Regions from separate parts of the Cytobacillus sp. FSL R5-0377 genome, predicted to be linked through region 4. Evidence: riboswitches for the same ligand, from Rfam matches in the RefSeq annotation. Region 4 holds a riboswitch; each other region holds the start of a gene.
The links. Region 4 has a riboswitch for thiamine pyrophosphate ahead of NSQ49_RS04955 (ABC transporter substrate-binding protein). Riboswitches for the same ligand answer to the same signal wherever they lie in the genome.
Positions count from the first base shown of each region.

Region 1: another riboswitch for thiamine pyrophosphate. It lies ahead of thiW (energy coupling factor transporter S component ThiW); the one in region 4 lies ahead of NSQ49_RS04955 (ABC transporter substrate-binding protein).
Region 2: another riboswitch for thiamine pyrophosphate. It lies ahead of thiC (phosphomethylpyrimidine synthase ThiC); the one in region 4 lies ahead of NSQ49_RS04955 (ABC transporter substrate-binding protein).
Region 3: another riboswitch for thiamine pyrophosphate. It lies ahead of NSQ49_RS06315 (Ykof family thiamine-binding protein); the one in region 4 lies ahead of NSQ49_RS04955 (ABC transporter substrate-binding protein).

Region 1 covers NZ_JBBORA010000001.1:2,030,621-2,038,667, reverse strand. The annotation lists gene NSQ49_RS10510 (FbpB family small basic protein) at 101-226, shown strand; gene NSQ49_RS10505 (TerC family protein) at 241-1,023, shown strand; gene NSQ49_RS10500 (hypothetical protein) at 1,220-1,357, shown strand; gene NSQ49_RS10495 (DUF2512 family protein) at 1,431-1,817, opposite strand; gene NSQ49_RS10490 (PaaI family thioesterase) at 1,902-2,273, opposite strand; gene NSQ49_RS10485 (alpha-hydroxy-acid oxidizing protein) at 2,448-3,566, shown strand; TPP riboswitch at 3,794-3,909, shown strand; gene thiW (energy coupling factor transporter S component ThiW) at 4,023-4,514, shown strand; TPP riboswitch at 4,665-4,767, shown strand; gene tenA (thiaminase II) at 4,826-5,515, shown strand; gene gvpA (gas vesicle structural protein GvpA) at 5,872-6,132, shown strand; gene NSQ49_RS10465 (gas vesicle protein GvpP) at 6,173-6,679, shown strand; gene gvpQ (gas vesicle protein GvpQ) at 6,716-7,189, shown strand; gene gvpJ (gas vesicle protein GvpJ) at 7,211-7,471, shown strand; gene gvpO (gas vesicle protein GvpO) at 7,537-7,803, shown strand; gene gvpN (gas vesicle protein GvpN) at 7,828-8,047, shown strand, end outside.
Region 2 covers NZ_JBBORA010000001.1:1,962,577-1,970,623, reverse strand. The annotation lists gene NSQ49_RS10065 (hypothetical protein) at 32-463, opposite strand; gene NSQ49_RS10060 (DUF3267 domain-containing protein) at 682-1,218, shown strand; gene NSQ49_RS10055 (hypothetical protein) at 1,227-1,460, opposite strand; gene NSQ49_RS10050 (bifunctional metallophosphatase/5'-nucleotidase) at 1,564-3,198, opposite strand; gene NSQ49_RS10045 (hypothetical protein) at 3,341-3,577, shown strand; TPP riboswitch at 3,788-3,902, shown strand; gene thiC (phosphomethylpyrimidine synthase ThiC) at 4,029-5,813, shown strand; TPP riboswitch at 5,836-5,945, shown strand; gene tenI (thiazole tautomerase TenI) at 6,035-6,643, shown strand; gene thiO (glycine oxidase ThiO) at 6,643-7,782, shown strand; gene thiS (sulfur carrier protein ThiS) at 7,779-7,982, shown strand; gene NSQ49_RS10020 (thiazole synthase) at 7,984-8,047, shown strand, end outside.
Region 3 covers NZ_JBBORA010000001.1:1,262,779-1,270,825, forward strand. The annotation lists gene NSQ49_RS06295 (enoyl-CoA hydratase) at 1-16, opposite strand, end outside; gene NSQ49_RS06300 (long-chain fatty acid--CoA ligase) at 265-1,887, opposite strand; gene NSQ49_RS06305 (coproporphyrinogen III oxidase) at 2,034-3,548, opposite strand; gene NSQ49_RS06310 (Cof-type HAD-IIB family hydrolase) at 3,777-4,643, opposite strand; TPP riboswitch at 4,873-4,974, shown strand; gene NSQ49_RS06315 (Ykof family thiamine-binding protein) at 5,246-5,851, shown strand; gene NSQ49_RS06320 (ECF transporter S component) at 5,853-6,449, shown strand; gene NSQ49_RS06325 (ABC transporter ATP-binding protein) at 6,433-8,047, shown strand, end outside.
Region 4 covers NZ_JBBORA010000001.1:1,004,647-1,012,693, forward strand. The annotation lists gene NSQ49_RS04930 (glycoside hydrolase family 13 protein) at 1-1,532, opposite strand, end outside; gene treP (PTS system trehalose-specific EIIBC component) at 1,619-3,025, opposite strand; gene tatA (twin-arginine translocase TatA/TatE family subunit) at 3,297-3,470, opposite strand; gene NSQ49_RS04945 (NAD-dependent deacylase) at 3,581-4,303, opposite strand; gene NSQ49_RS04950 (YkvA family protein) at 4,451-4,864, shown strand; TPP riboswitch at 4,942-5,050, shown strand; gene NSQ49_RS04955 (ABC transporter substrate-binding protein) at 5,161-6,159, shown strand; gene NSQ49_RS04960 (thiamine-binding protein) at 6,174-6,467, shown strand; gene NSQ49_RS04965 (ABC transporter permease) at 6,464-7,231, shown strand; gene NSQ49_RS04970 (ABC transporter ATP-binding protein) at 7,228-7,962, shown strand; gene NSQ49_RS04975 (TatD family hydrolase) at 7,974-8,047, shown strand, end outside.

The DNA.
Region 1 (8,047 bases), 1.0 Mb from region 4:
TGCCTTATAAAGACGGCATGGAAATCCTCAATCGACATAACTGCAGGGAAACAGTGTGAAGCTTTCAATACTTATAAAATTAGAAGGAAAGGAGACCAGGATGAAAAAAGCAAAGATGTCATTCGCAGAATTAGTTAAGAAAAACAAAGAAGAGCTGCTGAAAGATCAACAATTGCTGGCAAAAATTGAAAAGCGTTTAGACGAAAGATACACAAAGGTGAAATAGGGAGGGTGTTTTAGATGGAATTGTCATTGATACTTGAGTATGGCTGGGTATTGCTGCTGCTTGTGGCATTGGAGGGTCTATTGGCTGCTGATAATGCGCTGGTGCTTGCGATTATGGTTAAGCATCTTCCAGAAGAGCAGAGGAAAAGGGCTTTATTCTACGGATTGGCTGGAGCCTTTGTTTTCCGTTTCGGATCCTTATTTGCGATTTCATATTTAGTTGACGTATGGCAGGTTCAAGCCATTGGAGCATTATATCTTCTGTTCATCGCGGCTAATCATATATTAAGAAAGTTTCTTGTGAAAAAAGGTGAGGAAGAAGCAGGGGTTACCAAGCCCAAAAAACAATCAGGCTTTTGGCTGACGGTTTTCAAAGTAGAACTTGCTGATATTGCTTTCGCTGTAGACTCTATTCTGGCGGCAGTCGCATTGGCTGTAGCACTTCCGGATTCAGGTCTAGGCCATGTAGGCGGACTTGACGGCGGAAAATTCTTTGTCATCTTTGCCGGCGGTATGATTGGATTAATCATTATGCGTTTTGCCGCAAATCTCTTTGTGGATCTGCTTCATCGCAGACCTGGGCTTGAGATTGCAGCTTTTGGTATTGTCGGCTGGGTTGGTGTTAAACTGGCTGTCTATACAATGTCACATCCGGCTCTTGAAATCCTTCCTGAAGGTTTTGCTAAGTCAGCTGAATGGAAAATTACATTCTATGCTGTATTAGTTGGAATTGCATTGGCTGGATGGTTCCTTTCTAAGGAGAAACAGGAAGTGCCAGCAGAGGAACAAGCAAGCTGATCAAAAAGGGCGGAAATTATCCGCCTTTTTTTAGTGAACACAAATCAATCAAACGTTTGATTGATTTGCCCTGATCCCTGTTGCTGCCTGCTGAAGAACTTTTAAATCAAATGGAGGAAAAATCCTCTATTTATGAGTGAAATGCAGTAAATGGGAAATATTAATTTTAGAAACGGAACGAAGGGAGCAAAATAGATTGTCTAAAAGAGATAAGCAAAATACAAAACAGACACAAGGCCCCAAAGAAGAGATGGAGCTTGTCAATGAATTTGGAAAGCATGAAGAGGATCAGCCGGTACCTCAGCCTAAGGATTATAATGAGATCGAATACTAAAACATATGTCTTTCGTATATCCATTTTCGGCCATAAAGTAAAAAAAGAGACCCTGCAGAGGTCTCTTCAGATATCATTTATGTCCATCATAAGCAAAAACGCGTTTATCCAAGTATACATGAAAGAACCATTCACCTGCACCTATCAAAAGGGCAGAGATAAAGGCTGCCATTGCCAAGCCGTCTTTCCCGGACACCATTAATTCACATAAAAGCCAGATGGCAAAAAAGCTTAAACCAATGTCAGAAATGGTTGCTATGGTATTCCTTTTTGTATGCTCTGTTTCGTCACCTGACATACGGAATATCATCATATCCCCCAGAACATAAGCCCCTAGAGTGAGAATGACGCTAATAATGAGTGTTTCAGTAAAGCTGATATCAAAAATTCCAGTCAAAATAATTCCCAGCATTGCGGTAATCATAACAAATTTAAGCAATATCGCTTCAATATGCTCCATGGTGAAATCCTCCCTCTTGTTTTAGGTAACTATACCCTGAGACAGGGGGGATAATCATTAAATTACAGAAAATTGGAAGTTTCCCTAGATCGACGCGAAAATCCCCGATGCTTTGGCAACCACCTGATCCTGATCGTTATAAATCAGGCAATCCGTATGGCTGAGAGTTCGTCCTCTTTTAACGAGGTGAGCATCGGCAATTAGATATTCCCCTGTCGCGCCCTTTAGGAACGTTACCTTTAAATCAGCGGTCACCACAGACTGCAGCTGATCTTCACCCGGCTCAAAAATATTTCCCATCGCTACATCTGCAAGAGTAGAGATAATTCCTCCATGAACCAGTCCAGCGCTGTTAATAAAGAGCGGCTGGACTGGCAAAGTGACTTTCATATTACTTTTACTGACTCTTTCGTAATGGAATTTCAGAAACTCATCAAAAGGCTGCTTGATTAACATTTGGTACACTCCAATTTCATTTAGTTAAGATGGTTATTCCCGATTCTTTGTGAAATCCCTGCTTATTGAGACTCTTTTTTTGCCAGGGAGAGACTCCAAAATTATTACATGGTTTCAAATAATCCATAAAAATGATATTATTTTCAATAAATTCAAAAAAAGGCGGGCGGGAAAATGGCAAAAGTAGAGAATATTAGTTTCGCTGAAAACTTTCCTATTTCATTTAAGGAGCTTGAAAAGGAAGCGGAGAAAGTGATGGGAGCAGACGGTTTTGGCTATGTTCAATCAGGAGCCGGCGGGGAAGAAACGCTTAGAAAGAATATCGACTCCTTTGCAAAATACTCAATTGTGCCGAGAATGCTGAAGGATGTTTCCATGCCGGATATAAGTGTGAACATATTTGGAAAAACATATCCTTATCCTATTTTCCTTGCTCCGATTGGAATGCAGCGGCTTGAACATAATGAGGGAGAAATGGCATCTGCACGTGCAGCAGCTTCATTTGGCATTCCATTTATCCAGAGCACAGTTTCCAGTTATTCCATTGAAGAAATAGCCAGCACCACAGGCACGAGTCCCAAATGGTTCCAGCTATATTGGTCCAATTATGAAGAAGCATCGTTCAGCATGGTCCGGCGCGCGGAGGAAGCGGGGTATGAGGCCATTGTGTTAACGGTTGATACGGTGATGATGGGATGGAGGGAGGCTGATCTAAGAAATAACTTTTCCCCCTTAAAGCTTGGCTATGGAAAAGCTAATTATGAAAGTGATCCAGTCTTTATGGCCTCTCTCCAGGATGGCGATATCGTACAGGGAATCCTTAATAATATTCATCATCCAACATTAAGCTGGGAGCATATTGCGAGATTAAAGGAGAAAACAAGCCTGCCCATTTTATTAAAGGGCATTCTCCACCCTGAAGATGCCGGGCTGGCCGTTGAAAGAGGGATAGATGGAATCATTGTCTCCAATCATGGCGGCAGACAGCTTGATGGAGTGATTGCGGCGATTGATGCGCTCGGACCGATTGCGAAGGAAGTTAAAGGGCGGATCCCGGTTTTGTTTGACAGCGGCATTCGACGAGGTTCAGATGTGGTTAAAGCTCTGGCGCTGGGAGCCGACGCCGTTTGCCTGGGGAGGCCGTATGTGTATGGCCTGGCCATTGGCGGGCAGGCTGGAGTTGAAAAAGTACTTGCCAACTTTATAGAAGAAACAAAAGTGTCGCTTTCCCTGGCAGGGGTAGGGAGCTTAAAGGATATTGCCGGTCTGCAGCTAATTCGAATGAAGTATTAAGTGTTATCAAACTTCCTGCCATGAAAAATTATAGTCTATGAAAAAGAGCCAAAATGAAAACGGACAAGCCTATTGCGCTAATTAATGACGAATCTGTTCAAAGCTCCGCAGCAGAAAATGATGAGCGCTTAATTCAATCCATCAAGAAAAGTATATAAGCGAAAAGATTGATGACATTGACGGAATAATTTGATAAGCTTGAAGTAGCTTATCAAATTAAATATCTATGTAACTACTAGGGGTGCCCCGAATGCGTGGGCTGAGAGGAAAGCGCGTATAGCTTTCCGACTCTTATGGACCTGATCTGGTTAATGCCAGCGGAGGGAAGTAGGATTTGACTATATGTCGATTCATTTACTTTAACCAAGCCAGGTCCTTGTCGGGATCTGGCTTTTTTGTATACATACTTCTCATCCTGATAAGCAATCAGGCTGCCCTTTTAGAAAGGAGGTATAGATGAACAAAACCCGATTGTTAACTGCGATGGCTTTATTTGTAGCAATAGGGACACTCGGATCCCATTTGCTCTGGTTTCCCGCAGGAGCAGCTAAGGCCTATCCGGTCCAGCATGCGGTAAATGTATTGGCAGCGGTGACACTTGGTCCCCTGCCGGCAGCAGCTGTCGCTTTTATGATTGCATTGCTGCGTAATTTGCTTGGATTCGGGACGCTGCTTGCGTTCCTAGGCGGAATGATCGGTGCGTTTTTGGCTGGTGTTCTTTATTTGAAATTCAGACGGAAAATATGGGCTGCCATTGGAGAGGTAGTGGGCACCGGCATAATTGGTGCATTGTTTGCCGTTCCGTACGCAAAGCTTCTCATGGGCAGTTCAGCTGGTGCATTCTTCTTCATGCCGCCGTTTCTGATCAGCAGCATTGCCGGTGCGGCGATAGGCTGGATGGTATTGGCGAAGGTTAAAGAGAAAAATCTGATTCGAGCAATGGGATGATTTTGGGATGGAATGCGGTTGGGTATGCTCAGGACGAGGAATTCCAGAAGAATAACCTGACTTTATGAGCATTTTTCACGGATTTATAGCGATATCCCAAAGTTATGAGAGGAAAACTTCAAGCTAGGTAAAAAACAATTAAAAACGTTAGAAAACTGCTAGGGGCGCTACGGCTGAGATAAGGAGCTTTTTCCTTTGTCCCTTGGAACCTGATCTGGATAATGCCAGCGCAGGGAAGCAGTGAGGACCTCAATCTAAATCCTCATGCTTTTTCCCCGGCAGCTTCTGAGTTTAATAGGAGGCTATTTTTTATGACTTTTTCAGAGATTTTGCGCAAAGAAAATGAAGATTTATTTCAGATGATATTTGAGCACCCATTTGTCCAGGGCATTGGGAGAGGAGATGTGCCGAAAGAGGCGCTTGCTCATTACATTAAAGCGGACTTTGAGTATTTGAATGCATTCATGCATATTTATGGGATTGCCATTTCAAAATCTGCGGAGCGCAAGGATATTGCTTATTTTAATCAGCAGATAGAATTTGTATTGAACAGCGAAGTGCATCCTCATCATAATTTCTGCCAGCAGATTGGGGTAGATTATGAAGCATTGCAGGGGTATCCGCTCCCTCCGACAGCTGATCATTATGTAAAACATATGATGTATCATGCCCACACAGGCGGAATGGGTGAAATCCTCGCTGCATTATTGCCTTGTCCATGGACATATTGGGAGATTGGGCTTGAGCTCATGAAGCAATATGAGCCAGATGAGAACCATCCGTTTTATCCATGGATCTCATTTTATGCAAATCTAAGAGTCGAAGCGGTGACCATGAATATGAGAAACCGTTTGGATGAGCTTGCTGAAGGGGCATCACCGGAAGAAAGACAGCGGATGAAGGATGCTTTCCGGAAAAGCTGCCAGCTGGAGCTTGGTTTCTGGGAGATGGCTTATACCTGTGAAAAGTGGCCGGCAGGCATTCCGGCAGCAACTTCATAAAACCATTATTTGCCTGAAGCTCTTACTGCAGGTGTTTCGAAAATTAAAATTCATAGTAGGGGGTGCACTAAATAGTGCGCCTCTTTTTTGTTATAAAAAACGTTTAAAAATGCTCAAAGAGTGGCTCTAAACGAATGTAATGAAATTGTAATAATCAAACGGTTGATACTCAGAAACGGATGTTTAATCACTTTCTAATATTACTGGAAAGCGAAGTGATGAAAAATTTCAAGAAAAGATTGGGAATGGTAATTTATGCCCCGTTTTAACCTTCTGGCCTGAAGGTATTTATAACTTAAACCCTAAATTTACTCGTACATCGTCCCGCTATGCAAAAGCCGAAAGGAGATGGAAATATGAGTGTTCAAAAAAGTACGGATAGCTCCAGCCTTGCAGAAGTTATAGACAGGATCTTAGACAAAGGAATTGTGATTGATGCATTTGTGAGAGTTTCTCTTGTCGGGATCGAAATTCTGACAGTTGAAGCGCGAGTGGTCATTGCCAGTGTGGATACGTGGCTGCGCTATGCTGAAGCGGTTGGTTTATTAACAGATGAAGTGCAAGAGGATGGCCTTATGGATAGAGGACAAAATCAGAAACCGCAATTTAGCGTATAGAGAAAAAAATTAAACATTAAAAAGAAATGAGGCAGTAAACATGGAAAATCAAGAAGCAAACAATCAGACAGGAAATGAAATTAATAATCAGAGCAGTGAAGCAACACAAAATCAGGAAGTAAATCAGTGCAGCGAAGAAAATGAGCAAGCCGAAAACGGCAATGAATTGAAAGAAAAGAAGGAAGGCTCTAACTTTTCTATGAATCTGGCTATTGTGGGCGGGGTTGTAGGAGCAGGAATAGGGTTGCTTGCGAATCCTCAGACGAGCAAAAAAATCATTTCAAACTTAAGCGATTCTGAATTTGTAAAGGTTGCAGGAAAGGAATTTAAAAAGACGGCCCAGGAGCTTCTTGCCGGGCAAGCACAAAACAGTGTTAAACATTTAGCTGAGGGTTATCTGAGTAAAATTGAGGACGGACTTCTTTCTCCTAAAAAGGATCGCGGAGGAGATGAGAAGTATCAGGAAATCAAGGAAGAGAACAAACACTTAAATGAACGTCTGCAAAGAATTGAAAATATGTTGAACGATCTGGTGGAATCCAAGTAACAATAAGTCTTTTTTTTATGAACCGGGGTGATTTAGATGGACAAAAGAGTAAGGAAAGTCGTTAAAAAGATTGCAAAAAGTGCGATTAAGCGTGCCCCGGAGCCGCTGAAAGAAAAAGCAAAGGAAGTAGTAGCGGAAAAGGCAAAGGAGAAAATCACAGAAAGTATTCAGAACAAAGGAGAAGAATTTACCGAGAAGCTGGAGAGTGCACGAGACGATTTTGCCGATAATGTCCATGAAAAAGCAGGAGAAGCAAAAGAAAAAACCCAGGAAGTATTGCTTTCTGCAAGAGAGAAGCTGGGAAAGGTTGTTGAAGCCGGGGAAAGCTTCCAAGAGAAAATGTCTTCAGCAAATGAAGATAAACATGACGATAAGAGAAAAGTAAAAGGTGTCAAAAATCTCAAAAGCGTCAGCGGGATAAAGAAGGCAAAGGATATGAAAAGTGCTACTAAAATTAAAACCTATGAAAATATTAAATCCTCAAATGACATTAAGACCATGGGTTCTTAATTGGAGAAAGGAGAATAAGCAATGGCAGTTCAAAAAAGTACAGATAGTTCCAGTTTAGCGGAGGTAATTGACCGTATTCTGGATAAAGGCATTGTAATCGATGCATTTGTAAGGGTGTCAGTTGTCGGAATTGAAATCTTAACAGTAGAGGCAAGAGTAGTTATTGCAAGTGTGGATACCTGGCTCCGTTATGCAGAGGCTGTGGGACTTCTTCGTGATGAGGTGGAAGAAAACGGCCTGTCACTTCAGCAGAATGACAGACAGGCACGATTCAGTATCTAAAAAGTACGGGAAGCATAGCCAGGATTATTAAATCCTGGCCTCTGATGCTTTAGCGGGAGGCAAGTATGGAGATCAAAAAAATCATTGGAAATGTAACTGAATTTTTTAATGAATATGTGGCCCCAGTACACAAAATCACCTCCGTGGAAGAGAGTGAAAATAAAGGCTGGAAGCTTACTGTAGAAGTAATAGAAGAAAAGGAATATATGAAAAAATACGCAAAGGATGAAATGCTTGGTGTCTACGATGTTTTTCTGAACGCGGAAAAGGAAGTCACTTCTTATAAACGGCGTGATATTCGCTATAGAAGTGCTATAAATCAGGAAGTGTAGGACTGGGCAGAGGGAGGAGAAAGAGTGACAGTCTTAAAAAAAAAAATCAACAACGAAGCTAAAGCCTTAGTACAGGACGAAAAGACAGAAAACTTGCTTTCTCGCTCATTGCAATATTTAAAGGCTGGTTACCCGGTCCACTTTACAGGTCCTTCTGGAGCAGGAAAAACCTCACTGGCTTTAGCTCTTGCAAAGAGAAGAAAAAAACCCATTATGCTGATTCACGGCAACCATGAGTTAAATA
Region 2 (8,047 bases), 960 kb from region 4:
AATGCGTCTCAAGATGAGGCGCATTTCGTTTTCAGCTGAACATTTTAGCCAAGTCCCTAAAATGATCATAGGCATGAACCAAATGTTCAGGCACTATCTTTCTTCCATAATCCCAGGAGTTTTTTTCTATTTCAGCCATGAGCTGTTCTTTCTCGTCATCATCCCCGTACATAAGGGTTCGGATGTCATGTTTGTTTTTTTTGAAATCCAGATAATAGCCAATCTCATGATAAAGCATTAATTTTATCAGATTCTCATTCGTCTCTTTTATTTTAAAATTGATTTTGGCTATGTAGCCATTCACTTTCAGGTAGTTAAATTTGATTGTATTCGTTGATACGTTGTAGCTCATAGGTGAAGCGAGAGTATTGCTGAACTCGTAATTTATGTTGAGGCGCAGTTCGTTTAATGTATGTATAATAATTTTTTCAATATCCCATATATACAGCACTTTCCTTATCACAGTCCTTTCTCAGCTTTCTTGCCTTGATTATACAAGGCGATCAGTGATGGTAACAGTGTTTTCAGCTACTTTAGGTCCATTTGGGCAGAAACTGTTAATTCGAAAACACGAGCATGAGGCAAAAGAAGGAGGAATGCATGACAAAGTGAAAGGATTTGAAACTTCCTGTTGCCTGATACGTAGGTAAAGTATTGACCAATTCTGAAGAGGTGAAAAGATTGGAAAATAAAAGAGCAACGGTTGTTTCTATTTCAATGATGAAGCTGCAGATTTACTTATTCCTTGCGACAATAGCGCTTATATTGGGGGTCCTCATTTTACATGCTGTGATTTACGGCGGTGGAGAAATGAGTTTTGGTTTCGCAGGTATGCTAATGTTCTTTGCTGGAATGATCCTTATCATTATTCTCCATGAAGCCATCCATTTGGCAGGCTTTCGCTATATTGGCAAAGTTCCCTGGAAGGAATTAGACTGGGGAGTCAATTGGAAAATAGGTGCTGCTTATGCTCATGCCAAACAGCCAGTGACTGTTCAGCAAATGAAAAAGGTTTTATTGCTGCCATTCATTCCAACTGGCTTAGGTCCGCTTGTTCTTGGAATTGTCCTTAATATGCCCGGATTATCAATCCTGGGAGCGATAATGACAGTTGGCTGTATTGGTGATCTTGCACTTTTTCAAAAGCTATTAAAATTTCCAAAAGACGCACTTGTCATTGATCACCCGACTAAACCTCAATTTACTATATATGAATAGTGATAAAGCTAGATTTTATTTTTGCTGTCCCATCTTATAAATAGCTGTGTGAAAAAGAAAGCAGCGAGGGCCGCCAGTGCTGAAATAAGGAGATTTCTCATGGAATCCAGTCCATATAGCCTGATCCCGATTAATTTAGAAGCAGTAGTGCACAATCTCCAGTTGTCATAAACAATGGCTGTCTTATGAAAAAAGGGAAAGAAAACGCCGAACAGCATGAGAAAATAAATATATTTTTTCATTATCCCATTCCTTTCATGTTTAATCCTATTGAAAAGATATGAGTCAGATCCTGCTATTAGTATCAAATGGACAAGAAAAAGGACAGTCGCCATGACTGTCCTTTTAATTCATTCTTTTTATGCGTCCATCAATCGCATAACTAAACGGCTGCGGGAGCTGCTGAATATACTTCTCCAGTGCATCAATATCGTTGGGGCCAGTCACTCTATTTATCCCATTTAGAAATACGGTGAAATTATCTCCTCCATTAGCGAGATAAGTATTTACAGTGACCGAATAGATCTTGGCCGGTTCGAGTTTTGCTCCGTCCGGAAGGTATATATCTATTACTTTTTCACCTTTAGGCCTGCTGTCATCCCAAGTATAAGTAATTCCGGATATCTGTAGAATTCTAGTTATATTAGGCTGCCATTGCTGATTGAGGACCTCACGGATTTGGCTGCCAGTCAGGTCCATTTTGACAAGCAGATTACTGAAGGGAAGGACCCCAAATAAATTTCCCCAGGTAACACGGCCGGCATCAATGTCTGCGCGGATTCCTTCCGGATTGGTAAAAGCGAAGTCTGTGTTCATTGCTGACCGCTGAGAATCAGCAATAAGATTGCCCAAGGCTGATTCACCGCTTATGTTTTGTTCGGCCGTGATTGGAATAGCAGCAGTGCCAATATATCTGTTTACAGCAGATTCTACCTTTTTTTCATACCGATCGATTATCCTGGTTATATCGCTTGCAGGCTCGATCCGATCCTGATAAACAGTTACAATTTCTGCGTGTTTGCGGACAATATTCTTAGTCTGCGGATCTATTTCTATATCTACATCAGAAAAGGCGGTGCCGTATGAATAGGCCTGGACCAGGAGTTTACCATCTACAACACTGTTCAGATAAGTATGGCTGTGTCCTCCAAAAATGACATCTACTTCATCACCCACTAGATGTGCCAAATCAATCAGCTGGCCACTGGCTTGTTGTCCATTTGGTCTGGATTCGCCTGGAACATGTGCTAATACTACAATGGCTCTTACACCTTGTTTTTGAAGTTCCCGGGTATATTTGTTGATGGCTTCAGCTTCATCAGTGAAGATTAAATCTTTCACACTGTCAGGTGCTGTTATAGCTGGTGTTTCTCTCATGATGACTCCGATAAATCCAATTGGGATGCCGCTAATGTTTATTATCTTATAGGGAGGAAGGAATGGTTTACCTGACTTTTGATTTATGACATTGGCTGCAATCCATGGGAATTGGGATCCAGAGTAATCTTTTACTGCAGAAGGGCTGCTGCCTGTCAGCAGGCGAAGCAGCTCATCAGAACCCCGGTCGAATTCATGATTGCCAATCGTGCCGATATCAAACCCCATCCTATTCAAAAATTCAATAGTCGGTTCATCCCTCAGAAGCGCAGATACCGGCGGGCTGGCTCCAATCATGTCCCCAGCATGAAGCAAAAGGGTATTTTCATTTTCAGCAGCACGCTTACGTAAATAGGCAGCAAGGTAATCAGCACGTCCTGCTGGCCTGTCGTTGACCAGACGAGTGACATTCAGCTGCCCATGGAAATCATTAATGCCCAGCAATTGAATATGCTTATATGGTTCTTCTATGCGTTCTTCCACATGGCCGTGATATCCTTCAGAAAGACCCTGCTGATTCCATTGTTCATATTTTGCATGCTGTCCGCTGTATAAAGGCATTCCCAGGATGCTAAATAATATAAGGGAGAAAAGCATTTTCATTCTTCGTCCTCCAGTAGTTGTGGCAGGGTTAGTATTTGCCTGAATCAGGAATTTAATCGGATGATAGGATGTCAAGTTTGTAATCCTGCCGAATGGGTAAGGTCTTAAAGAAACATAATACTGCCAAAGGAGATGAAAACACATGAATTATAAGAAGCTTTTGCTTTCAGTCCCATTAGGTGCAGGATTATTGTTGGCAGGGTGCGGAACAGATGAGCAGGAGCCGCCGCCGGAAACCGAAGATGTAGAATTGGAAGATAATCAAATGGATGAAAACAATAAGGAAGATAGTGAAATGCAGGATCCCGGAATGAATGAAGAATCTCCACAGGGTGAAGAGAATCTGGATATGAACGAAGGGGGTTCAGAAGAGAATTAAATGATGCTGCACATCTTAAATTTATGGAAAAACGTCTGCTTATGTCAGGCGTTTTTATGTTTTTTTTAGAATTTGAATGTCTAATCAGAAATGCCGCAGGGCATTTAGGAGAAGGATCCATGCGTGAAAAGGTGAAAGCTTTTTGATTCACGTTTGCAGAAATACCTTTTATTTGTTTTCTGAATTATGTATACTAAAGTAGAATTAAATAGTAATAACTAGGGGTGCCCAATAGCTTGGGCTGAGAGAGAAACGCGCTAAAGTTTCTTGACTCTTTGGACCTGATCTGGATTATACCAGCGTGGGGAAGTTAGAATGTGCAAAAGTTTCTTTGTGCAAAGACATCTGCGGTTAAGCCGGTCCATCATTATGTGGACCGGCTTTTTTACATATCCGGCACTTCCCGGTTCCAGGTCTCGTCCCTATATTTTTGAATAAGGGAGAGATAACAATGACTGCAAGTTCATTAAATCATGAAAGTATTTTTATTATGTCGAGCTTTACTGGCAGCAGGAAAATCTATGTGGAAGGATCGAGACCTGACATAAAGGTTCCGATGCGTGAGATAGAATTAAGTCCCACCACCGGAAGTTTTGGTCAGCAAGTAAATGAGCCGGTTCGCGTCTATGATACGAGCGGCCCTTATACAGACCCTCAGCATACGGCAAATCTAAAAAAAGGGCTTCCTCCTATAAGAAGCCGGTGGATTCAAGAACGCGAAGATGTAGAAGAATATGATGGGCGGAAAATAAAGCCCGAGGACAACGGCTACCTTAATGAAGATGATCCGCGTGCTAATCATAAACTTTTTCCATGTCTATCCCGCAAGCCACTGAAAGCGATAAAAGGGAAAAATGTCACCCAGCTTCACTATGCAAAAAAAGGGATCATAACACCGGAGATGGAGTTTATAGCCATTCGGGAAAATATGGAACCGGAATTTGTTCGGTCCGAAGTAGCGAGAGGACGTGCCATTATTCCTTCTAATATCAATCATCCTGAGACAGAGCCAATGATAATCGGACGGAATTTCCATGTAAAGATTAATGCGAACATTGGAAACTCAGCAGTCTCATCTTCTATTGAAGAAGAGGTTGAGAAGATGACATGGGCCACACGCTGGGGAGCAGATACAATTATGGATCTATCAACTGGCAAAAATATTCACACAACACGTGAATGGATTATCAGAAATTCTGCTGTTCCTGTTGGGACGGTGCCGATATATCAAGCTTTGGAGAAGGTGAATGGAATTGCTGAGGATCTCACGTGGGAAGTGTATAGGGATACCTTAATCGAACAGGCAGAGCAGGGTGTTGATTATTTTACAATTCATGCAGGTGTCCTTTTACGTTATGTACCGCTTACGGCCAAAAGACTGACTGGAATTGTGTCCAGAGGGGGATCCATTATGGCCCAATGGTGTCTCCATCATCATAAAGAGAACTTTTTATATACACACTTTGAAGAAATCTGCGAGATCATGAAAGCTTATGATGTGGCCTTCTCCTTAGGGGATGGACTCCGGCCAGGATCGATTGCAGATGCAAATGACGAGGCACAGTTTGCGGAGCTCGAAACACTTGGTGAGCTGACGAAAATTGCCTGGAACCATGATGTACAGGTAATGGTCGAGGGGCCCGGCCATGTTCCCATGCATTTAATCAAGGAGAATATGGATAAGCAATTGGAAATCTGTCAGGAAGCACCATTTTACACGCTTGGGCCTCTTACGACAGATATAGCTCCTGGCTATGACCATATTACCTCTGCCATCGGGGCTGCCATGATAGGCTGGTACGGAACGGCGATGCTTTGCTATGTCACCCCTAAAGAGCATTTGGGTTTGCCAAATAGAGACGATGTGCGTGAAGGCGTCATTACGTATAAAATTGCCGCTCATGCAGCAGATTTGGCAAAGGGGCATCCTGGTGCGCAAAAAAGGGACGATGCCCTGTCAAAAGCCCGTTTTGAATTCCGCTGGAGAGATCAATTCAACCTCTCATTGGATCCTGAGCGGGCATTGGAATTCCATGATGAAACCCTTCCGGCTGAAGGGGCAAAAACCGCTCATTTCTGCTCCATGTGCGGGCCAAAATTTTGCAGCATGAGAATTTCGCAGGATATCCGGAATTATGCAAAAGAGCATCAGCTTGAAACCAGCGAAGCGATACAGAAGGGACTGGAAGAAAAAGCTGAGGAATTTAATAAGGCTGGGGGAAACATTTATCAGTAGTCTTTTTATAGTTTAATAGAATGATATCCGCTGGGGGTGCCTGATTGAAGGCTGAGATTAAAGCAAAGGCTTTAAGACCCTTGGAACCTGATCTGGCTGAATGCCAGCGTAGGGAAGTGGAGGTTCGGGCCTGAATTCTATGGCCTCATAGCCCCGCTTTCTACATAGAAGGTGGTTTTTTTATTGCAAAAAAATCTAAAAAAGCAAAGGGGCGGACTGCTATGAAGAAACAGCTGCATGTTATATCAGACGGAAAGCTTTCTCCAGAGGACTTCTCTGAAATAGCTGTTGAACTGGAACCCTTTACTGATAAATTCCACTTACGGGAAAAACACTGGACCTCAAGGGAGTTATTTGCCGGAGTAAAGCATCTTCTTAAAAAAGGAATTCCTATTCGTAAAATCATTATAAATGATCGCGCGGATGTTGCCTGGGCGTTTAGAGCGGGTGTGCATCTTGCTTACCACAGTCTGCCGGCTGATATTGTAAAAAGGCGTTTTCCGCATTTACCTGTCGGCTGTTCTGTACATTCACTTGAGGAAGCTGAAGAGGCTGCCAAACAGGGGGCTGATTATCTCCTGTATGGGCATATATTCGAAACAGACTCCAAGAAGGGAATCCCGCCAAGGGGCACGGGGTCTTTGGAGGCTCTAAAAAAGGCAGTAGACATTCCGGTATTGGCAATTGGAGGCATTAAACCAGAGAACGTACTTGAAGTCCTGGAGGCAGGGGCAGATGGCATTGCTGTCATGTCAGGGATATTGCAGGCAAAGGAGCCTGCGGAGGCAGCAAAGCTCTTTTCAAAAATGTTAAATGAGGAGGGGATATGATGAGGAAAAGGTTTGACGCCGTTATAATCGGCGGAGGCATTAATGGCAGCTCCATTGCTTTTCAACTGGCAAAAAGAGGGTATAAAGTGGCTGTTTTGGATAAGGGAAAAATAGCTGGTAAGGCTTCCGGGGCGGCTGCTGGAATTTTAGGAGCACAAACGGAACTGACCGAAGACGGCCCGCTGTTCCAGCTCGCATGCAAAAGCCGCTCCATGTACCGGACCCTGATTCCTGAACTGGAAGAGTTATCACAAGTGCATATCGGCTATCAAAATAAGGGTGTATATAGAGTGGCAGATAATATTGCAGAGGAGATGAGTTTAAAAAGATTAATAGAAAATCAGCAAAAAGCGGGCGAGGATGCCGAATGGTTTTCCATTGATGACCTGATTAAACGTGAACCATTCGTATCAGCCAAATTAAGGGGGGCGATGTATATACCGAATGATGGACAGGTACAGGCATATGAATTATCCCTTGCCTTTGCAAAAGCTTCAATGACCCTCGGCGCAGAAATTTTTGAGTATACACAGGTAACAGATTTTATTTTAAAAGGTGAAAGGGTGTATGGGGTTAGAACCAGCCAGGGAGAATTTCTGGCTGATTCCGTTATCGTTGCTTCCGGTGCCTGGAGCAGGGAGATTCTTGAAAGAACGGGCCTTGTGCTGCCCATTATTCCGGTTAAAGGCGAGTGCTTCTCGGTCAAGGCTGATAAAACGCTTGTACAAGGGACGATCTTTTCACACGGATGTTATATCGTTCCCAAGCAATCCGGAAGGCTGGTAGTTGGGGCAACGGTTAAAGCAAACTCATTTGATGAAAAGGTGACCGTTGAGGGGATTTCCCAGCTGATGGAAAAGGCTCAAAACCTGGTGCCGGATATCGCGAATGCAGAATGGGAACGAGCCTGGACAGGAATTCGCCCGCAATCGGCTGATGGGCAGCCTTTTTTGGGACAACATCCAGTCATTGATGGGTTATATATTGCAGCGGGGCATTTCCGCAATGGGATCCTCCTCGCTCCGGCAACAGGAGAGCTGATGGCAGACATCCTCGAAGGCAGGACGGAGAAGCCTAACCCGTTTGAGCTGTCCCGCCTTGAATATTTAGACCAATCGTCAAAAGGGGTGGTTATATGAATATTGTCATTAATGGTGATGCTGTGCTGCTGCCGAAGTCAGTTCAATCAGTTTCACTTTTGCTCGAGCACTTTCATTTGGAAAAAAAGGTAGTCATTGTCGAGTTAAACCAGCATATTTTGGACAAATCTGCGTATGCTGAAACGGTTTTATCAGATGGGGATCGAATCGAAATTGTACACTTTGTAGGAGGCGGATGATATGTTGAAAATTGGACCGTATGAATTTAGCTCCAGGCTGCTGCTTGGGACAGGAAAATATCCAA
Region 3 (8,047 bases), 260 kb from region 4:
CAAAATCAGTTGTCAAAATCCTTCTCCTCCTTAATATGCTTCTTTTATTATAAAGAGTATTATTATATTTAAAAAGCGTTTTTTCTAAAAATTTATAATTTTGTCACTTTTTTGTTATGTCTGCGATAATGCCTGCGATTACAATTAAATAGAAAACGGTATCTATCTATCACTTGCTTTGACACTAAATCCTGGGGAAGGAAGGTACTAAATTAAAAAATTAAAAAACAGCAACCTCAGTAGGATGCTGTTTTTTCAACTTATTTACTTTGCCTGACCAGTATATTCTTTTTGGACCTGTTCTCTCAACGCCATTTTGAGGAATTTCCCTACAGACGTTTTTGGTATTTCCTCAAGGAATAGAATATCATCCGGAAGCCACCACTTTGCAAATTGCGGTTTCAGATATTCATAGAGTTCTTCTTTTGTGGTCTTCCCTTTAAATGGCTCTTTCAGAACAACACATGCCACAGGCCTCTCCTGCCATTGTTTATGTGGTACAGCAACGACTGCTGCCTCAAATACCGACTCATGTGCCATTATGGCATTTTCGATATCAACGGAAGAAATCCACTCCCCTCCGCTTTTGATTAAGTCTTTTGTCCGGTCAACGATTTTCATATATCCTTCTTCATCAATGGTTACGACATCTCCCGTGTAGAGCCAGCCATCACGAAATGCCTCATTGGTCCGCTCATCTTTATAATATTCAGAAGCAATCCATGGCCCCCTTATGGCGAGTTCCCCCATTTCCTTTCCATCCCATACTGCTTCGCCATCCTTGCCGGCAATCTTCATTTCGAGCCCTGGAACAAGAATGCCCTGCTTGGCTTTTATATCAAGCTTTTCTTCTGCTGATAGCTCCTCATGGTAGCTTTTTAAGGTCGAAATAACCACAAGAGGACTTGTTTCAGTCATTCCGTAGGCATGCATGAATGGTATTTTGTGCTTTTGCTCGAAGGCTTTAATCATGCCTTTTGGCGCTGCCGAACCTCCACACAGAACCGATCGGAGTGAACTCATGTCATATTTATTTTCATCCAGTTCATTTAATAATCCGAGCCAGATTGTCGGTACTCCGGCTGTTATGGTAACCTTCTCGGATTGAATAAGCTCTGCCAGAAGTTTCGGTGTAAAATATGGCCCCGGCAATACAAGAGCAGTTCCAAACCAGACAGCAGCAAACGGCAGCCCCCATGCATTTACATGGAACATCGGCACAACTGGAAGGGCGATATCTCTCTCGCTTACAGCAGCACTATCTGCCATTCCCAGTGCCATACTGTGAAGAACAATGCCCCTATGGGAATAGACGACACCTTTCGGGTTGCCTGTAGTGGCTGAGGTATAGCACATTCCCGCTGCTGAATTTTCATCCAGATCATCAGGATATTCATAGTTACCGCCCGCTTCATTGATAAGCGTTTCATAGTGATATACCGGCGAAAGAGAAGTCTCAGGCAATTCTTCTTCATCTGTCATAATAATGAATGCCTTGACCGTCTTTAACTCATCCTTAACCTTCTCAATTAGCGGTACAATATCAGGATCAATCAGCAGCACTTTATCTTCGGCATGGTTAATAATATATGTAATATGCTGAGGTGACAGACGAATATTAATTGTGTGCAGAACGGCTCCGCTGCATGGTATGGCAAAATAAGCTTCCAGGTGGCGATGATGATTCCATGCCAGTGTCCCGACCTTATCCCCTCTCTCCACTCCCAGCTTTTGGAGACTCTCTGCCAGCTTTCTGGTTCGTACTGCAATCTCCTTATATGTAAATCTCTGAATTCCGCCGGCCGTTCTTGAAACGACCGTTTTTTTTGGAAAATACTTTTCTGCCCGCTTGATCATTTGCGTCATAGTCAAAGGTGTTTGCATCATCATTACAATTCCCCCTTTTAGAAAACGCTTACATTTAAGATCATAGAGTTCTATGATCTTTTACCTAATTCATTCTCTTTATTTTCACAAAATCCCTTTAATATTTTCTTAATTTTCTAAAATATCCCCATAAGAAAAACCCCCGCCTATTCAGCAAGGGATTCGTGTTTATTAAATAACTCTTTTAATATTTTCAATTTCTCATCTGTATAATGCTTAAAACTGTCATTATAGGATTTTGGATCTTTCGGGTTAGCAAAATGAGTAATTTTTCCTGTCTCTGGGTCAATGAACTTACTGGAAGCCCCGCATCCAAGCCCGATGATTGTCTGCTGTTCTTCCATAATCATAATATTATAGATGCTTTCCTGATTCGGAAGAGCATAGCCGACATTCTCAAGATTGCCAAGGATATTTTTCTGACGGTATAGGTAATAGGGATGGTAATTATGCTTTTTAGTCCAATCCTCAGCCATGTCCATCATTCTTTCAATTTCTTCCCGCTCAGCAACTTTATATTTTTGCTTATTCTTCGTCATTTCCGAAGCACGTTTAAAGGATAAAGTATGAACTGTCAGGGATTCCGGCATTAATTTCTCTGTTTCATCCAATGTATGTGCAAATTCCGGTACACCTTCTCCAGGGAGTCCGATAATCAGATCCATATTAATGTTATTCATTCCCATATCGCGGGCAAGGTGGAACTTATCTACGGTTTCTTCCACTGTATGATGGCGTCCAATAGCTTTCAGTGTCTCCTGAATATAGGACTGGGGATTGATGCTGATTCTGTCAATATTCCATTTTTTCAGCACTTCAAGCTTTTCAGGTGTGATTGTATCCGGACGGCCTGCTTCCACGGTGACCTCCCGAATGTTTTCTACATCTGGAAAAGATTCATACATTTCCTCATAAAGCATATCCATCTCTTCAGCTGTAATGCTTGTTGGAGTCCCTCCGCCATAATAGACAGTGGTAATTTTTACATTATATTCTTTCAGCCATTCTCCCATTTTGCGCATTTCAAAATGAAGGCCGCCAAGAAATGAGTTGACAGAACCCTGTCTGCCATTAATCGCATATGCAGGAAAAGTACAGTACGCGCACTTTGTCGGACAGAACGGAATGCCGATATATATGCTTACCTCATTTTTCAAGTCATAAAGATCCGGCACGACAGCGAGCTGCCGGTCTACAATATTCTGCATAAGCTGGATTTTCTCATCTGTAATCAGGTACTCTTCCTTCAGCTGCTGATGTGCTTCCTTAAGAGGTGTCTGATTCTGCATGGCACGGTGAAGCAATTTTGTGGGACGTACCCCAGTCAGAATTCCCCACTTCTGCGTAATGCCCGTCCAGTCCTGCAAAACAGTCAGGTATACATGAGATACTGCATTCTTGATTTGTTTGAAATTCTCTTTTTCTGACTCAGCCGGAATGAACTCTTTTTCAAAATCAGCTGTAAGTTTATTGCTATTTTTATCAGTAATCTCTGCAGCGGCTTTAATGCGTTCTCCATGCTCAATTTGAAAAGAAATGATCAGATCTGCTGCATCATTCTCACCAAGCACCACTTCACATTCTTCAAAAAAGAGGTTCCCTATCAGCCGAAGCGGCCGATGGAATCGTTCATCCTGTATGCCTAAAATTGAAATGTTCAAATCGATCACCTTTTTTTAAAAATATAATAAATCTGCCGGTGTTTTATCTCAATGACGGCAGCTGCATAGTCTATTTATTCATGTTGGCAAACTCCTTCTAGTGTACATAAATGGGGAAACAAGGTCAATATCAGGAAAGTGAATCCTATAGGTTACTGATATGGTTTCTATACTATCGCTAACTAAAAAAAGAGCCGAATTACTAATCGGGCTCTCATTCATTGAATTTTATTTTAATAGATTCATTTTCTTCAGGAAATCGATTGGATGCTGTTTACGGAAATGTTCTTTAACCATGTAGCTTACGCCGTTCTGATCATTTGATCGCGTCAGCCAGTCCGCTGCTTTTTTTACTTCTGCCGGAGCATTGCCCATTGCCACACCCAATCCTGCTGCTTCAATCATTTCCAGATCATCTTCAGAGTCTCCTATGACGACCATTTGATTTCTGGAAATCCCAAGATGCTCACATAAATAGAGAAGCCCATTCAGTTTTGAGACCCCTGCAGGAACAATGTCCATCCTCAGATCGTTCAGTTTTAAGACTTCTACATTTTCAAACATGCCCCAAATGGCTGTCTTAGCATCCTCAAGGTCTTCCTTATCTTCAAAGTACACTTCGATTTTCGGCGGCGTAACCGGCTCATCTAAAATAGTCTCACTTAAAGAATCCACAAATTGCTGGGAATAAAAAATGGGATCACCCGTTGTAAAAACTGTTTTTGCAAGCATATTGGTATTAAGCTTCGTTTTGTTTGCAAGGGAATATTTTTCGTGCACCAGCCTGATTTGACAGGTAAAGCCTTCAAGCAGGCGCACGATTTCAAACGTTTCATCTTCCTGAATCCTTTTTACAAATATAGGCTTTTCCTGGGAAGCTGCAATATATGCCCCCCTGTGTGTAACCAGCAAAGAATTGGATTTCAATGCTTTAGCCACTTTCTTCGCGGAAGGAAAGCTTCTGGATGTGACAAGTGTTACATAAATTCCCTTTTGCTGCACATATTCAATTGCTTCTTTTGTTGATTTATGAAGTCTTCCATTTGATTGGAGTAGTGTTCCGTCTATGTTTAAAGCAAGCATTCTGTATATCATCCGATTTGCCCCCTATTCTCGGTGTAAAATTGTCCTATTACACTTTTATGAAGGGAGGGACTGGATTAGAACATGACATGGACAATGCAGAAATTTTTTCGTTGATTGCCTGTGTTAGTGAAGGTGTTTAACTGTTTTCATAGATTATTTGAATAAAAGAATTATAAATAGTCATTTACAATTTGGATTCTCCGTATTAAGATGGAGTCATTAAAAACTGCATATCCAAGTTTTGCACTAGGGGAGCTTTTTGGCTGAGAAGAACAATCCGTTCTGACTCTTATTACCCGATCTGGATAATACCAGCGTGGGGAAGTGCAGGTGAACGGCTATCATTTTAGTGTATTGATAACATTCAACTGCATTTCCTATTGGGAATGCAGTTTTTTTATTTTAACCAGGCTGTTTTTGTAAAATTTGTTGTTTTTGGCTCATGTATATTGTCGTTGATTTCCCAGCGAATCGCGGGCAGGCGGTGTGCTTGCACATATGCTCCCGAAGGAGCCTTGCACCTGTCGATACTATCAACACAGTAAGTAATTCAAAAAACAGCAGCAAACCTTACGAAAAAAACTTTTCATTAATACTAGGAGGATGGCAAAATGCAGGAAAATTTTTTATGTGGAACCAGTGAAATTACAGGGTGCAGATTTTCAATTTATCCCATGACTGACAGGTTTGCGGATATTATTTTATCAGCTTTAAAAGAAGTGGATACGAGCAAGGTTTGGATGGAAACAGATGATGTTAGCACCTGTGTGCGAGGCAGGTCCATTCATGTTTTCGATGTGGTTAAAGCTATTTATCTTCAAGCTGTTAAGCATGGTGACCATGTAGTATTTAACGGAACTTTTTCAAATGGATGTCCTGGTGATACTGCAGGAGATGCTTATCTTGCTGAGAATGAGGAATTGGCAAATGAAGAATCAGCAGCAGGTATCAGCCAGGAAGTTGCGGTCCAGTTCGCCCTTTATCCGATGGGGATTCCTGAATACATGAATGTCATTATGGATCAGGTCGAGCTTGCAATGAATCAGGGAATTTTTACAAAAGGGGTGCATTATGCTTCAAGATTAGACGGGGATGCACACTCTGTTTTTAAAACTCTGGAGGACGCTTTTGAAAACTGTAAGAAAAGCAATTCCACCCATATTGTTATGACGGTGAATATGTCTGCCAATAGCCCATCCAAAAAGGGGGCTGAATAATATGCTTGAAAAGTGGAAGCTTCGTGAAGTCATTGTCCTGTCTGTACTCGCTGTCGTGTTTGCAGTTGTATACCTGATATTCATGCAATTTGGCAATGTGCTATATGCAATATTCGGCTTAATTGGATATGATTTTATTTTTGGCATTTGGTTTATTGTTTCAATTCTCGCAGCGTACATAATCAGAAAACCCGGGGCAGCTTTCTTATCGGAAACCATCGCTGCAGCCATTGAAGTCATGATCGGCAATGCTGTCGGTCCCCGCCTGATTCTGTCGGGCATGATTCAGGGGATTGGAGCGGAAGCTGTTTTTGCGGCCACGAAATGGAATAATTACCGGACATGGGTCTTAATTGCTGCCGGCATGGGCTCTTCTGTTACAAGCTTTATTTGGGGCTATTTCATTTCCGGCTATGCGGCCCTCTCACCCGGTTATGTAATGGCTATGTTTTGTGTAAGGATGGTCAGCGGTGCTTTACTGGCAGGCTTGATGGGCAAATGGCTGAGCGAAAGCCTTGCAAAGACCGGAGCATTAAACAGCTTTCCTATTGGCAAAGAGCTGAAAAGGGGAAAACCGGAAAATGGCATTACAGCATAAACAGAACATATTAAAAACAGAGCAGCTTACATTCAGGTATGAAGATGTGAAAAAGCCCATTTTTAAAAATATGCAATTCAGCCTTAATGCAGGGGAAGCAGTTCTATTATTGGGACCCAGCGGCTCGGGAAAAAGCACACTTGCTTTCTGCTTAAATAAATTGTATCCCGAGGCCGCAGATGGCGAATTGGACGGGATCATTTCATTCAAAGGAAAGAGGCTGGAGGAATTCGGCCCTGGTGAAATTAATCAGCACATTGGAATTGTGTTTCAGGACCCTGAAAGCCAATTTTGCATGACCACAGTCGAGGATGAGCTGGCATTTGGACTTGAGAATTTGAAAACGCCGCATGAAGAAATCGGGAATAAGATTGATGAAGCATTGGAGCTTGTTCATCTTTTGCCATATAAATATGCCCCAATTCACACCCTTTCCGGGGGCCAGAAGCAAAAGCTTGCACTGGCATGTGTATTGTCATTGAAACCGGATCTCCTGATTTTAGACGAACCGACAGCAAACCTGGATCCGGCTTCAAGCTATGAACTTACCCGCATCATTAAAGAGCTTAAAGAGAAGAGATCATTCTCCCTTCTAATAATCGAACACAGGCTGGATGATTGGATTGATTTGACCGACCGCTGCGCAGTCCTAAACAGAGAAGGCGAACTATTATTTAATGGAAGCACTGAAGAATGCTTTAATCAATATGCAGAAGAATTTCTGCTTGAGGGCATCTGGCTGCCAAGTTCGGTAAAAGCAGGCCTTTCAGGGAAAAAAGCAGGTATTTATAAAGGGGAAAAACTTCCGTTGACTGATGAGAAATTAATCGCCGGATTTGAGAATCCCATTGGTGCACTTCAGGTTTTAGATAACAGGAAGAAAAATCACCAAGCTCCTGAAGAACAAATTATTCTATCCGCAGAGAATCTATCCTTTTATAAAGCTGGGAAAGATTTGCTAAAAGATATTAGTTTTTCTGTTAAAAAAGGTGAATTTGTGGCCATTGCCGGCTCAAATGGATCAGGAAAAACAACGCTTTCAAGACTCTTGGCTGGACTTTATACTCCTTCCAAAGGCAATATTCTCTTTTATGACAGTCCCCTTTCCCAGTGGAAGGAGCAGGAGCTAAGACAGAAATTAGGTTATGTTTTTCAAAACCCCGAACACCAATTTATTGCTGATTCTGTCTATGATGAAATTGCATTCAGTCTAAAAATACAGCAGATTCCTGATGGTGATATTAAAGAATCAGTTCAGGCTGCACTGCTTCAAGTGGACTTGCTGCAGTGCGCTGACATGCATCCCTTTTCCTTAAGCCAGGGGCAAAAACGGCGGCTTAGTGTTGCATCGATGCTTGTGTATAACCAGGATCTTCTCCTCCTCGATGAGCCGACCTTTGGACAGGATGCCAGGACGTGCGGTGAGCTTATGAAGCTAATGGAAGCAAAGATCCAAAGCGGCGGATCCGTGGTGATGATCACACATGACATGGAAATCATCCATTCATATGCGGACAAAGTGATTGTTCTTTCAGAAGGAGAGAAGATTTACGATGGTTTGCCTGATGCATTATGGAAAAAAGAGGACATTCTGAAGA
Region 4 (8,047 bases):
TAGAAGTTGCACATAACAAGGAGTATCTGATTGCCAAGTGTTCTTGTATAGGCATAGACTTCGGGATGATCATCTAGTATAAGGTTATACTTTCCGTAAACAATAACCTCATTTTTCTTCCTGAGTTCAATAAGCTTTTTATAATACTGAAAAACAGAGTCAGGGTTTTTCATGGCCTTTTCGACATTAATCTCTTTATAGTTAGGGTTTACTTTTATCCATGGTGTTCCTTCCGTAAATCCTCCGTGCTCAGAAGAATCCCATTGCATTGGTGTCCGCGCATTATCACGCCCTTTTGCATAGATAGCTTCTAATGCCTTTTCCTCGGTCCAGCCATCATCAAGAGCTTCATTATAAAAATTAAGTGTTTCTATATCTCTGTATTCATCTATGCTTGAGTAGCGGACATTGGTCATTCCAATTTCTTCGCCCTGATAAATATAAGGAGTTCCTTTCATCATATGCAGCAATGTTGCCAGCATCTTTGCCGACTTCTCCCAAAACTCTTCATCATTCCCTAATCTTGAAACAGAGCGTGGCTGGTCATGATTATTAAAGTAAAGACTGTTCCAGCCAATTTCATCCAGCTCATTTTGCCATTTGGTCAGATTTGTTTTTAAGTCAAACAGATTGAGGGGTTTAAGGTCCCATTTGCCGTTTGGCCCGTTATCCAGGCTAACATGTTCAAACTGGAAAACCATATTTAATTCATTGCGTGATTCTCCTGTATACTGCCTTGCCCACTCAGGATTAACACCAGGCATTTCGCCGACAGTCATAACATCATACTTCGATAAGGCCTTTTCATTCATCTCCTGCAGGTATTCATGAATTTTTGGGCCATTTCGATAATACTTGCTGCCAGAAGCATACTTCTTCCCGGGCTTTGGTTCATCATCAGGGAGTCCCTCCACTTTGGAAATAAAGTTGACTACATCCATTCTGAACCCATCAATCCCTTTCTCAAGCCACCAGGTCATCATGTCGTATATTTCTTCTCTTAATTTTTGATTCTCCCAGTTTAGATCAGGCTGTTTTTTTGAGAACAGATGCAAATAATATTCTCCTGTACTTTCATCAAGCTCCCAGGCAGATCCGCCGAAATTACTGCCCCAGTTATTCGGCTCTTTTCCATCTTTTCCTTCACGCCATATATAGTAATCCCTATATGGATTATCCTTCGATTTCCTTGCTTCTGAAAACCAGATATGTTCATCTGAACTATGGTTTACCACCAGATCCATTATGAGTTTAATGCCTCTTTTATGCAGCTCGTCAAGAAGCAGTTCCCAATCCTTCATGGTGCCAAACTCTTCCATAATATCCTGATAATCACTGATATCGTAGCCATTATCATCATTTGGCGATTTATAAACCGGTGATAGCCAGACCACATCAATTCCGAGCTCTTTCAAATAATCCAGTCTTGAGATAATTCCCTGCAAATCTCCTATTCCATCTCCATTGCTGTCCATGAAGCTCCGAGGGTAGATTTGGTAAACTACACTTTCTTTCCACCAATGCTTCTTCATAATGCGACCTCCGGTATAATAAAATTTCGAGAAAGCCTAAAAATGGTGATACCATGGAATCATAGAACCCCATGGCATCTTCAAGTTTATTCGGCTTTTTTAAATTTTGAGAAAGCTAAAGTTAATAGAAACGGAACTATGAGTGCAATTCCCATTCCAATAAAGAAAGGAATCCAATTTTCCGCAAAGATGGAGAAGAACGCCGGCAATCCGCCTACACCTATTGACGGTGCCTTAACTCCATTAATAGTGATGAATATGCCAGCAATCGCCGACCCAATAATCGCTGCAAAGAACGGATACTTAAAGCGAAGATTTACCCCAAACATAGCCGGCTCGGTAACGCCCAGCCATGCTGATATTGAAGATGTAAGCGCAAGACCTTTCAGCTTTTCATTTCCTCTGCTAAGCAGCATCATGGCAAAAGCTGCGGAACCCTGTGCAATATTAGACAATGCAACCATAGGCCATAAAAACGTGCCGCCAATGCTGCCGATTAACTGCAAATCAACAGCAAGGAAAGTATGATGCATGCCAGTGATTACAAGCGGTGCATATAACCCCCCATAAATTAATCCTCCAAGTGCCGGAACAGCATCAAAGATTCCGACAACACCATTTGTAATCCAGCTGCCGATTGTAAAAGTAATTGGTCCAATGGCAATAAAAGAAAGAAATCCTGTTACTAATAATGCAATCGGTGCAACAGTCAGAAGCTGAAAAGCATCAGGAATTCTTTTTCTCAGGAATACTTCTATCTTAGCCAACACATATGAAGCAAATAATACCGGCAATACCTGACCCTGGTAACCTACTTTCTCAATTTCAAAACCAAATAAATTCCACTTTGGAACTTCCTCTGCAGCACCATAGCCCCATGCATTTAAAAGATCCGGGTGCACGAGCATCAAACCAAGCACAATACCCAGAAGCGGACTTCCGCCAAACCTGTTAACAGCACTCCATCCAATCAAACCGGGTAGGAATACGAAAGCAGTATTGGCAATCAGGTTAATGATCGCAGCCAGATCAGCCCAGTTTGTATAAACTTCAACAAACGACTTTTCATCAAAGAAAATACCTGGCGCAGTCATAATGTTGTTGATTCCCATCAGCAAACCAGCTGTTACGATAGCTGGCAGGATAGGAATAAAAATATCGGCAAGTGTTTTAATGCCGCGCTGCAAGGGATTTAAGTTTTCGGCAGCAGCACTTTTGGTCTCTTCCTTTGACGATTCGCCAATTCCGGTAGCCTCTGTCATTTCTTTATATACTTTATCAACGAGGCCTTGTCCGATTACAACCTGGAATTGTCCATTGGTGGAGAAGGACCCTTTCACTATATCAATATTTTCAAGTTTTTCTTTATTGACTTTGCCTTCATCTTTTAAGGCAAAACGCAGCCGTGTTACACAATGAGTGGCCGCAGCGATATTATCTTTGCCCCCGATAGCTTCTACGATTTGCTCTGCTGACTCTTTATTTGTAGCCATTCTTCGCTCTCCTCCTGTTACCGTTTTCAAATAAAAGAAAAAAACAGTTATAAGGTGCTTATTTATGGTCCTCAATTTTGATAAATATAAACCAAAGCAACTTGTATATACATGATCTGTTTACGCTTTCATTTTATCTTGTATATACATGTCAGTCAACTGTTTTTTCTTTTCCTTGTTTTATATACCCATTCACACCGTTTGGAAGCCATAAAAAAGAAAAACCGGCTTTGAGACCAATCGTCTGCAAAGCCGGTTCTAAACCGGTAGGCTATTTTCTTTTATCATCGTCATCATCTTTAGTGAGATCACGAGTAGATTTCTTAAATTCTTTTAAAGTTTCCCCGAATGCTCTCCCTATTTCGGGAAGTTTTTTAGGCCCAAAAATAATAAGAGCCAGAACGAGGATGAGAATTAAGCCTGGAATTCCGATGTTTGATAACATGCTGAACACTCCTTATATATCATATCGCTTGAAGCGGTAGTAATCATGTTCACTGTCTATTATAGGGGACTTGCTCAAAAAATCATAGTACGAGACTTATTATAAGATACTCATTCTCCCGCTGTTAAAAGGCCATCTAGTTCTTCGAGTACGTCACCAATTTTGCGGTCATGGATTACTTCATCTGCATAAAAGTCAAAATCAGTGGGTTCCATATTAATTATCACCAGTTTTGCTCCGTTTTGTTTCGCTATCAGCGGAAACTGATTTGCCGGGGTCACAGTCAAGGATGATCCCAGTACAATAAATAGTTCTGCCTTGTCTGATTCATCTGCCGCAAAATCTAATGCCTGCTCCGGCAGCATTTCTCCAAACAGAACTACTGAAGGACGAAGCATTCCCCCGCAATTACATTGAGTATGCCCATGCAAATAACCCTCGCTTGGGAACACTTCTTTACATTCCTGGCAGTGGAGTGTCTGCAGATTACCATGAAGCTCTGATACATTTTTACTGCCAGCAAGCCGATGAAATCCATCAACGTTTTGAGTTATAATACTCTTTATCATGCCTCTCTTTTCCCAATCAGCAAGAATATAATGGCCTTTATGAGGATTACACTCTTTCAGTCCGATTACCCTGTGCCGATAAAAATCTATAAATTCATTCACATTTTGATTTAATGCTTCCGTACTGGCAATTTTTCCAGGATCTTTCCCGTTCCATAATCCATTGTTGGCTGACCTGAAATCAGGCAGCCCGCTTTCCGTTGACATCCCTGCTCCAGCTAGTATTACTGTATATTTTGATTCCTTCAGCCATTTTTCAATCATAAATACCAGCTCCCACTAAATATATTGATACTGCTTAATGCTTATTTCCATTTTTTTCTTCAGGTTAAATGTTTATGTCATGTCACGTATGCGGTAAATAATAGATTATAACTGTTTACCCGAATTATCAATATAGGAGTGATGGCTATGCCTGAAATAGAAACGAAAGACTATAAGGATGGCTATAAAAAATTTTCTTCCAGGGCAAAACGCTACGCAGAGGATCCCGAAAAAACGAAAGGACTGCTAAAAAAGGCGACACTTAAAGCAGATAAAAACAAATCCTCATTAAATGATATATGGGAAAAGTTTCAGCTGCTGATTGATTTAGTCAGGGCATGGTCAAAAGGTGATTACCGGCATATCTCCAAAAAATCAATTATCTTTATTATTGCTTCCATTCTATACTTTGTTTCCCCTATCGACCTGGTTCCAGACTTTTTAATTGGAATGGGGATTTTGGATGACGCAGCAGTACTGGGCTTTGCCGTCAGTCAAATATCAGGGGAGCTTGAGAAATTCAAAACCTGGAAAGACAGCAGGACAATTGAAATGAAATAAATTTCAAATGCTGTCCTTTTTTATATTGTCTGCTATAATAATGATGGAAAGTATTCATGTCTGTTAAAATTATATAGCAAGAAATGTAGGGGAACCGGTGTGCCGGTTGAGACTTCATCCTTAAGATGCTGACCCTTTGAACCTGATCTGGCTAATACCGGCGTAGGGAACATATTCTTAAACATCATAAATGTTTTTTTATATGCGTCCCGGTATTATGCCGGGGCGTTTTTTAATTTTCAGGGCAGACTAATACCCACTTTCCTTACTACATAAAAGCTTTTGGAGGTTTCATTATGAAAAAATGTATAGCTGCTATTTCTGCGCTTCTTCTGCTGCTTACCGGATGTGCCGGCAGCGGCCAGACTGGAAAAGAAGATGCAGGCAGCAAACAAGAATTGAAAAAGGTTACTGTCGTTCTGGATTGGACACCCAATACCAATCATACCGGCTTATACGCCGCAAAGGAAAAAGGCTATTTTAAAGAAGAAGGACTTGATGTCGAAATCATCATGCCAGGTGAGGCAGGAGCAGATCAATTGACCGCATCAGGCAAGGCAGATTTCGGTGTCAGCTATCAGGAAAGCATTACGGAAGCGCGGGTACAGGGTGTGCCACTGGTTTCAATAGCTGCTGTCATTCAGCACAATACTTCCGGTTTTGCATCCCCTGCTGAAAAAAATATTAAATCGCCGAAAGATTTTGAAGGAAAAACTTATGGCGGCTGGGGGGCACCTGTAGAAAAATCAGTAATTGACTCTCTAATGAAAAAGGAAAATGCTGATGTCGATAAAGTGTCAATTGTGAACATGGGAGATGCAGACTTTTTTACAGCCGTTAAAAGAGATATAGACTTCGCATGGATTTATTACGGATGGACAGGTGTAGAAGCTGAGCTTCGAGGGGAAAAGATTAATATGGTCTACCTTACAGACTACTCTGATAAACTGGATTACTACACGCCTGTACTGGCAACTAGTGAAAAAATGATTGCAGATGATCCGGAGACTGTCAAAGCATTTGTAAAAGCAGCAGCCAAAGGATATGAATTTGCAATCAACGAACCTGGCGAAGCAGCTGATATTTTGTTAAAGCATGCTCCTGACCTTGACAGTGACTTGGTCAAAAAGAGCCAGGAGTGGCTATCTCCGCGCTATCAGGATGATGCTTCCAGATGGGGAGAACAAAAGCTTGAAGTCTGGGAAAACTATGCACACTGGATGCATGAAAATGGTCTTTTAGAAAAAGAATTAGATGCCGGCAAAGCATTTACAAATGACTTCCTGCCGGAATAAGGGGAGTTTATAAAATGGCAAACGCACTTGTAAGCATTCAAATCATACCAAAAACAAAAGATGGGGAAAATGTTATACCATATGTTGATGAAGCAATCAGTGTCATTCAGCAATCGGGTGTTAAATACGAAGTTCATCCCCTGGAAACAACGATGGAAGGCGATTTAGAACATTTATTAAAAATCATTGCTGACATGAACAGAAAAATGATTGAAAAAGGAAGCAGCAATGTCATTTCACAGGTTAAGATCCTATATCAGCCTGCTGGAATTCAAATGAGTGATTTAACGGAGAAGTACCGTTCATGATCAGTGCAGTCAGAAAAGGATGGAGGCCGGCAGCGGTTCTCCTTCTTTTATTCATTTTTTGGGAGCTGGCGGTGAATCTGGCAGATGTCCCATCTTGGCTGCTTCCTCCCCCGACAGACATTATTCAGGAGGCGTTTTTAGGCTGGGAGGGCTTCCGCCTGCATCTTCAATCGACAATCCTGCTTTCACTATGGGGATTTGGCATAGGCACTGTCATTGGATTACTAACAGCTGTGATACTGCATTTATTGCCTTTTATTAGGGAGTCTGTTTACCCGCTTCTTATCCTTTCTCAAAATGTGCCAATAATTGTTCTGGCTCCTTTACTGGTTGTATGGTTCGGATTTGGCATACTGCCAAAGCTTATTGTCATTACGCTGGTATGCTTCTTCCCGATTACTGTTGCAGCATTGGATGGTTTTCGGCAAACACCGGGAGAACTCAGGCATTATATGCTGATGGCAGGGGCGAGCAGCGGACAGCTATTTTGGAAGCTGGAGCTCCCCCATTCCCTTCCATCTTTATTTTCAGGCCTAAAAATCTCTGCAACCTATAGTGTGATGGGTGCTGTCATATCTGAATGGCTTGGAGCTAAAGCCGGAATAGGGGTTTATATGACCCTAGCCTCTTCCTCATTTCGGACAGACCGTGTTTTTGTAGCCATTTTTGCGATTATGCTGTTAAGTTTGCTCCTTTTTGGAGCCATTTTACTGGCTGAACGTTTGCTTATTAAATGGAAGTCCCAGGAGAGTGGCAGGAAATGATACAATTATCGGTTAATTCTATATCGAAAAGTTTTGATTCCAATCAAGTATTAAACAATTTAAGCTTTCAAGTAAATGAAGGTGAATTTGTTTCGATTCTTGGTCCATCCGGCAGCGGAAAAAGCACTATATTCAACCTGATTGGCGGTATGCTCCTGCCAGATGAAGGTTCCATTAAGCTTGGGAATACAGAAATCAGCGGAAAACGCGGTTCAATTAGCTATATGCCCCAGACACCTTCCCTGATGCCATGGAGAACCATCCTCCAGAATGTTATGCTTGGCCAGGAAATTATGGGAAAAGCCGATCCGGAAACGGCCAGAAACATGCTTCAAAAAGCAGGACTCGGCGACTATGAAAATGCATATCCTCATGAATTGTCGGGAGGAATGAAACAAAGGGCTGCCTTTATCCGGGCATTATTGAGCCCGCAGCCGATCATATTGCTGGATGAACCTTTTTCAGCTTTAGACGAGCTCACCCGCCATGATATGCAAAAATGGCTTCTTGATATTTGGAACGAGCATAAACCGACAATTCTGTTTGTAACACATAATATTGAAGAAGCCCTTTACTTGTCTGATCGAATTTTGGTCCTGAGCAGTAAGCCTGCTAAAGTAATGAATGAATATGTGGTACCCTTTAACAGGCCAAGGGTGGAGGAACTTCTTCTCAATGAGGAATTCCTTGCCTGCAAAAGAAGTATCCATCATGCGCTGAAAAACCATTAGGAGGCAGGAGCATGGATAAATATATTGATTCCCATATTCACCTTGATAAATATAGTCATATGGATTTAGAAAGAATGTTTAATGA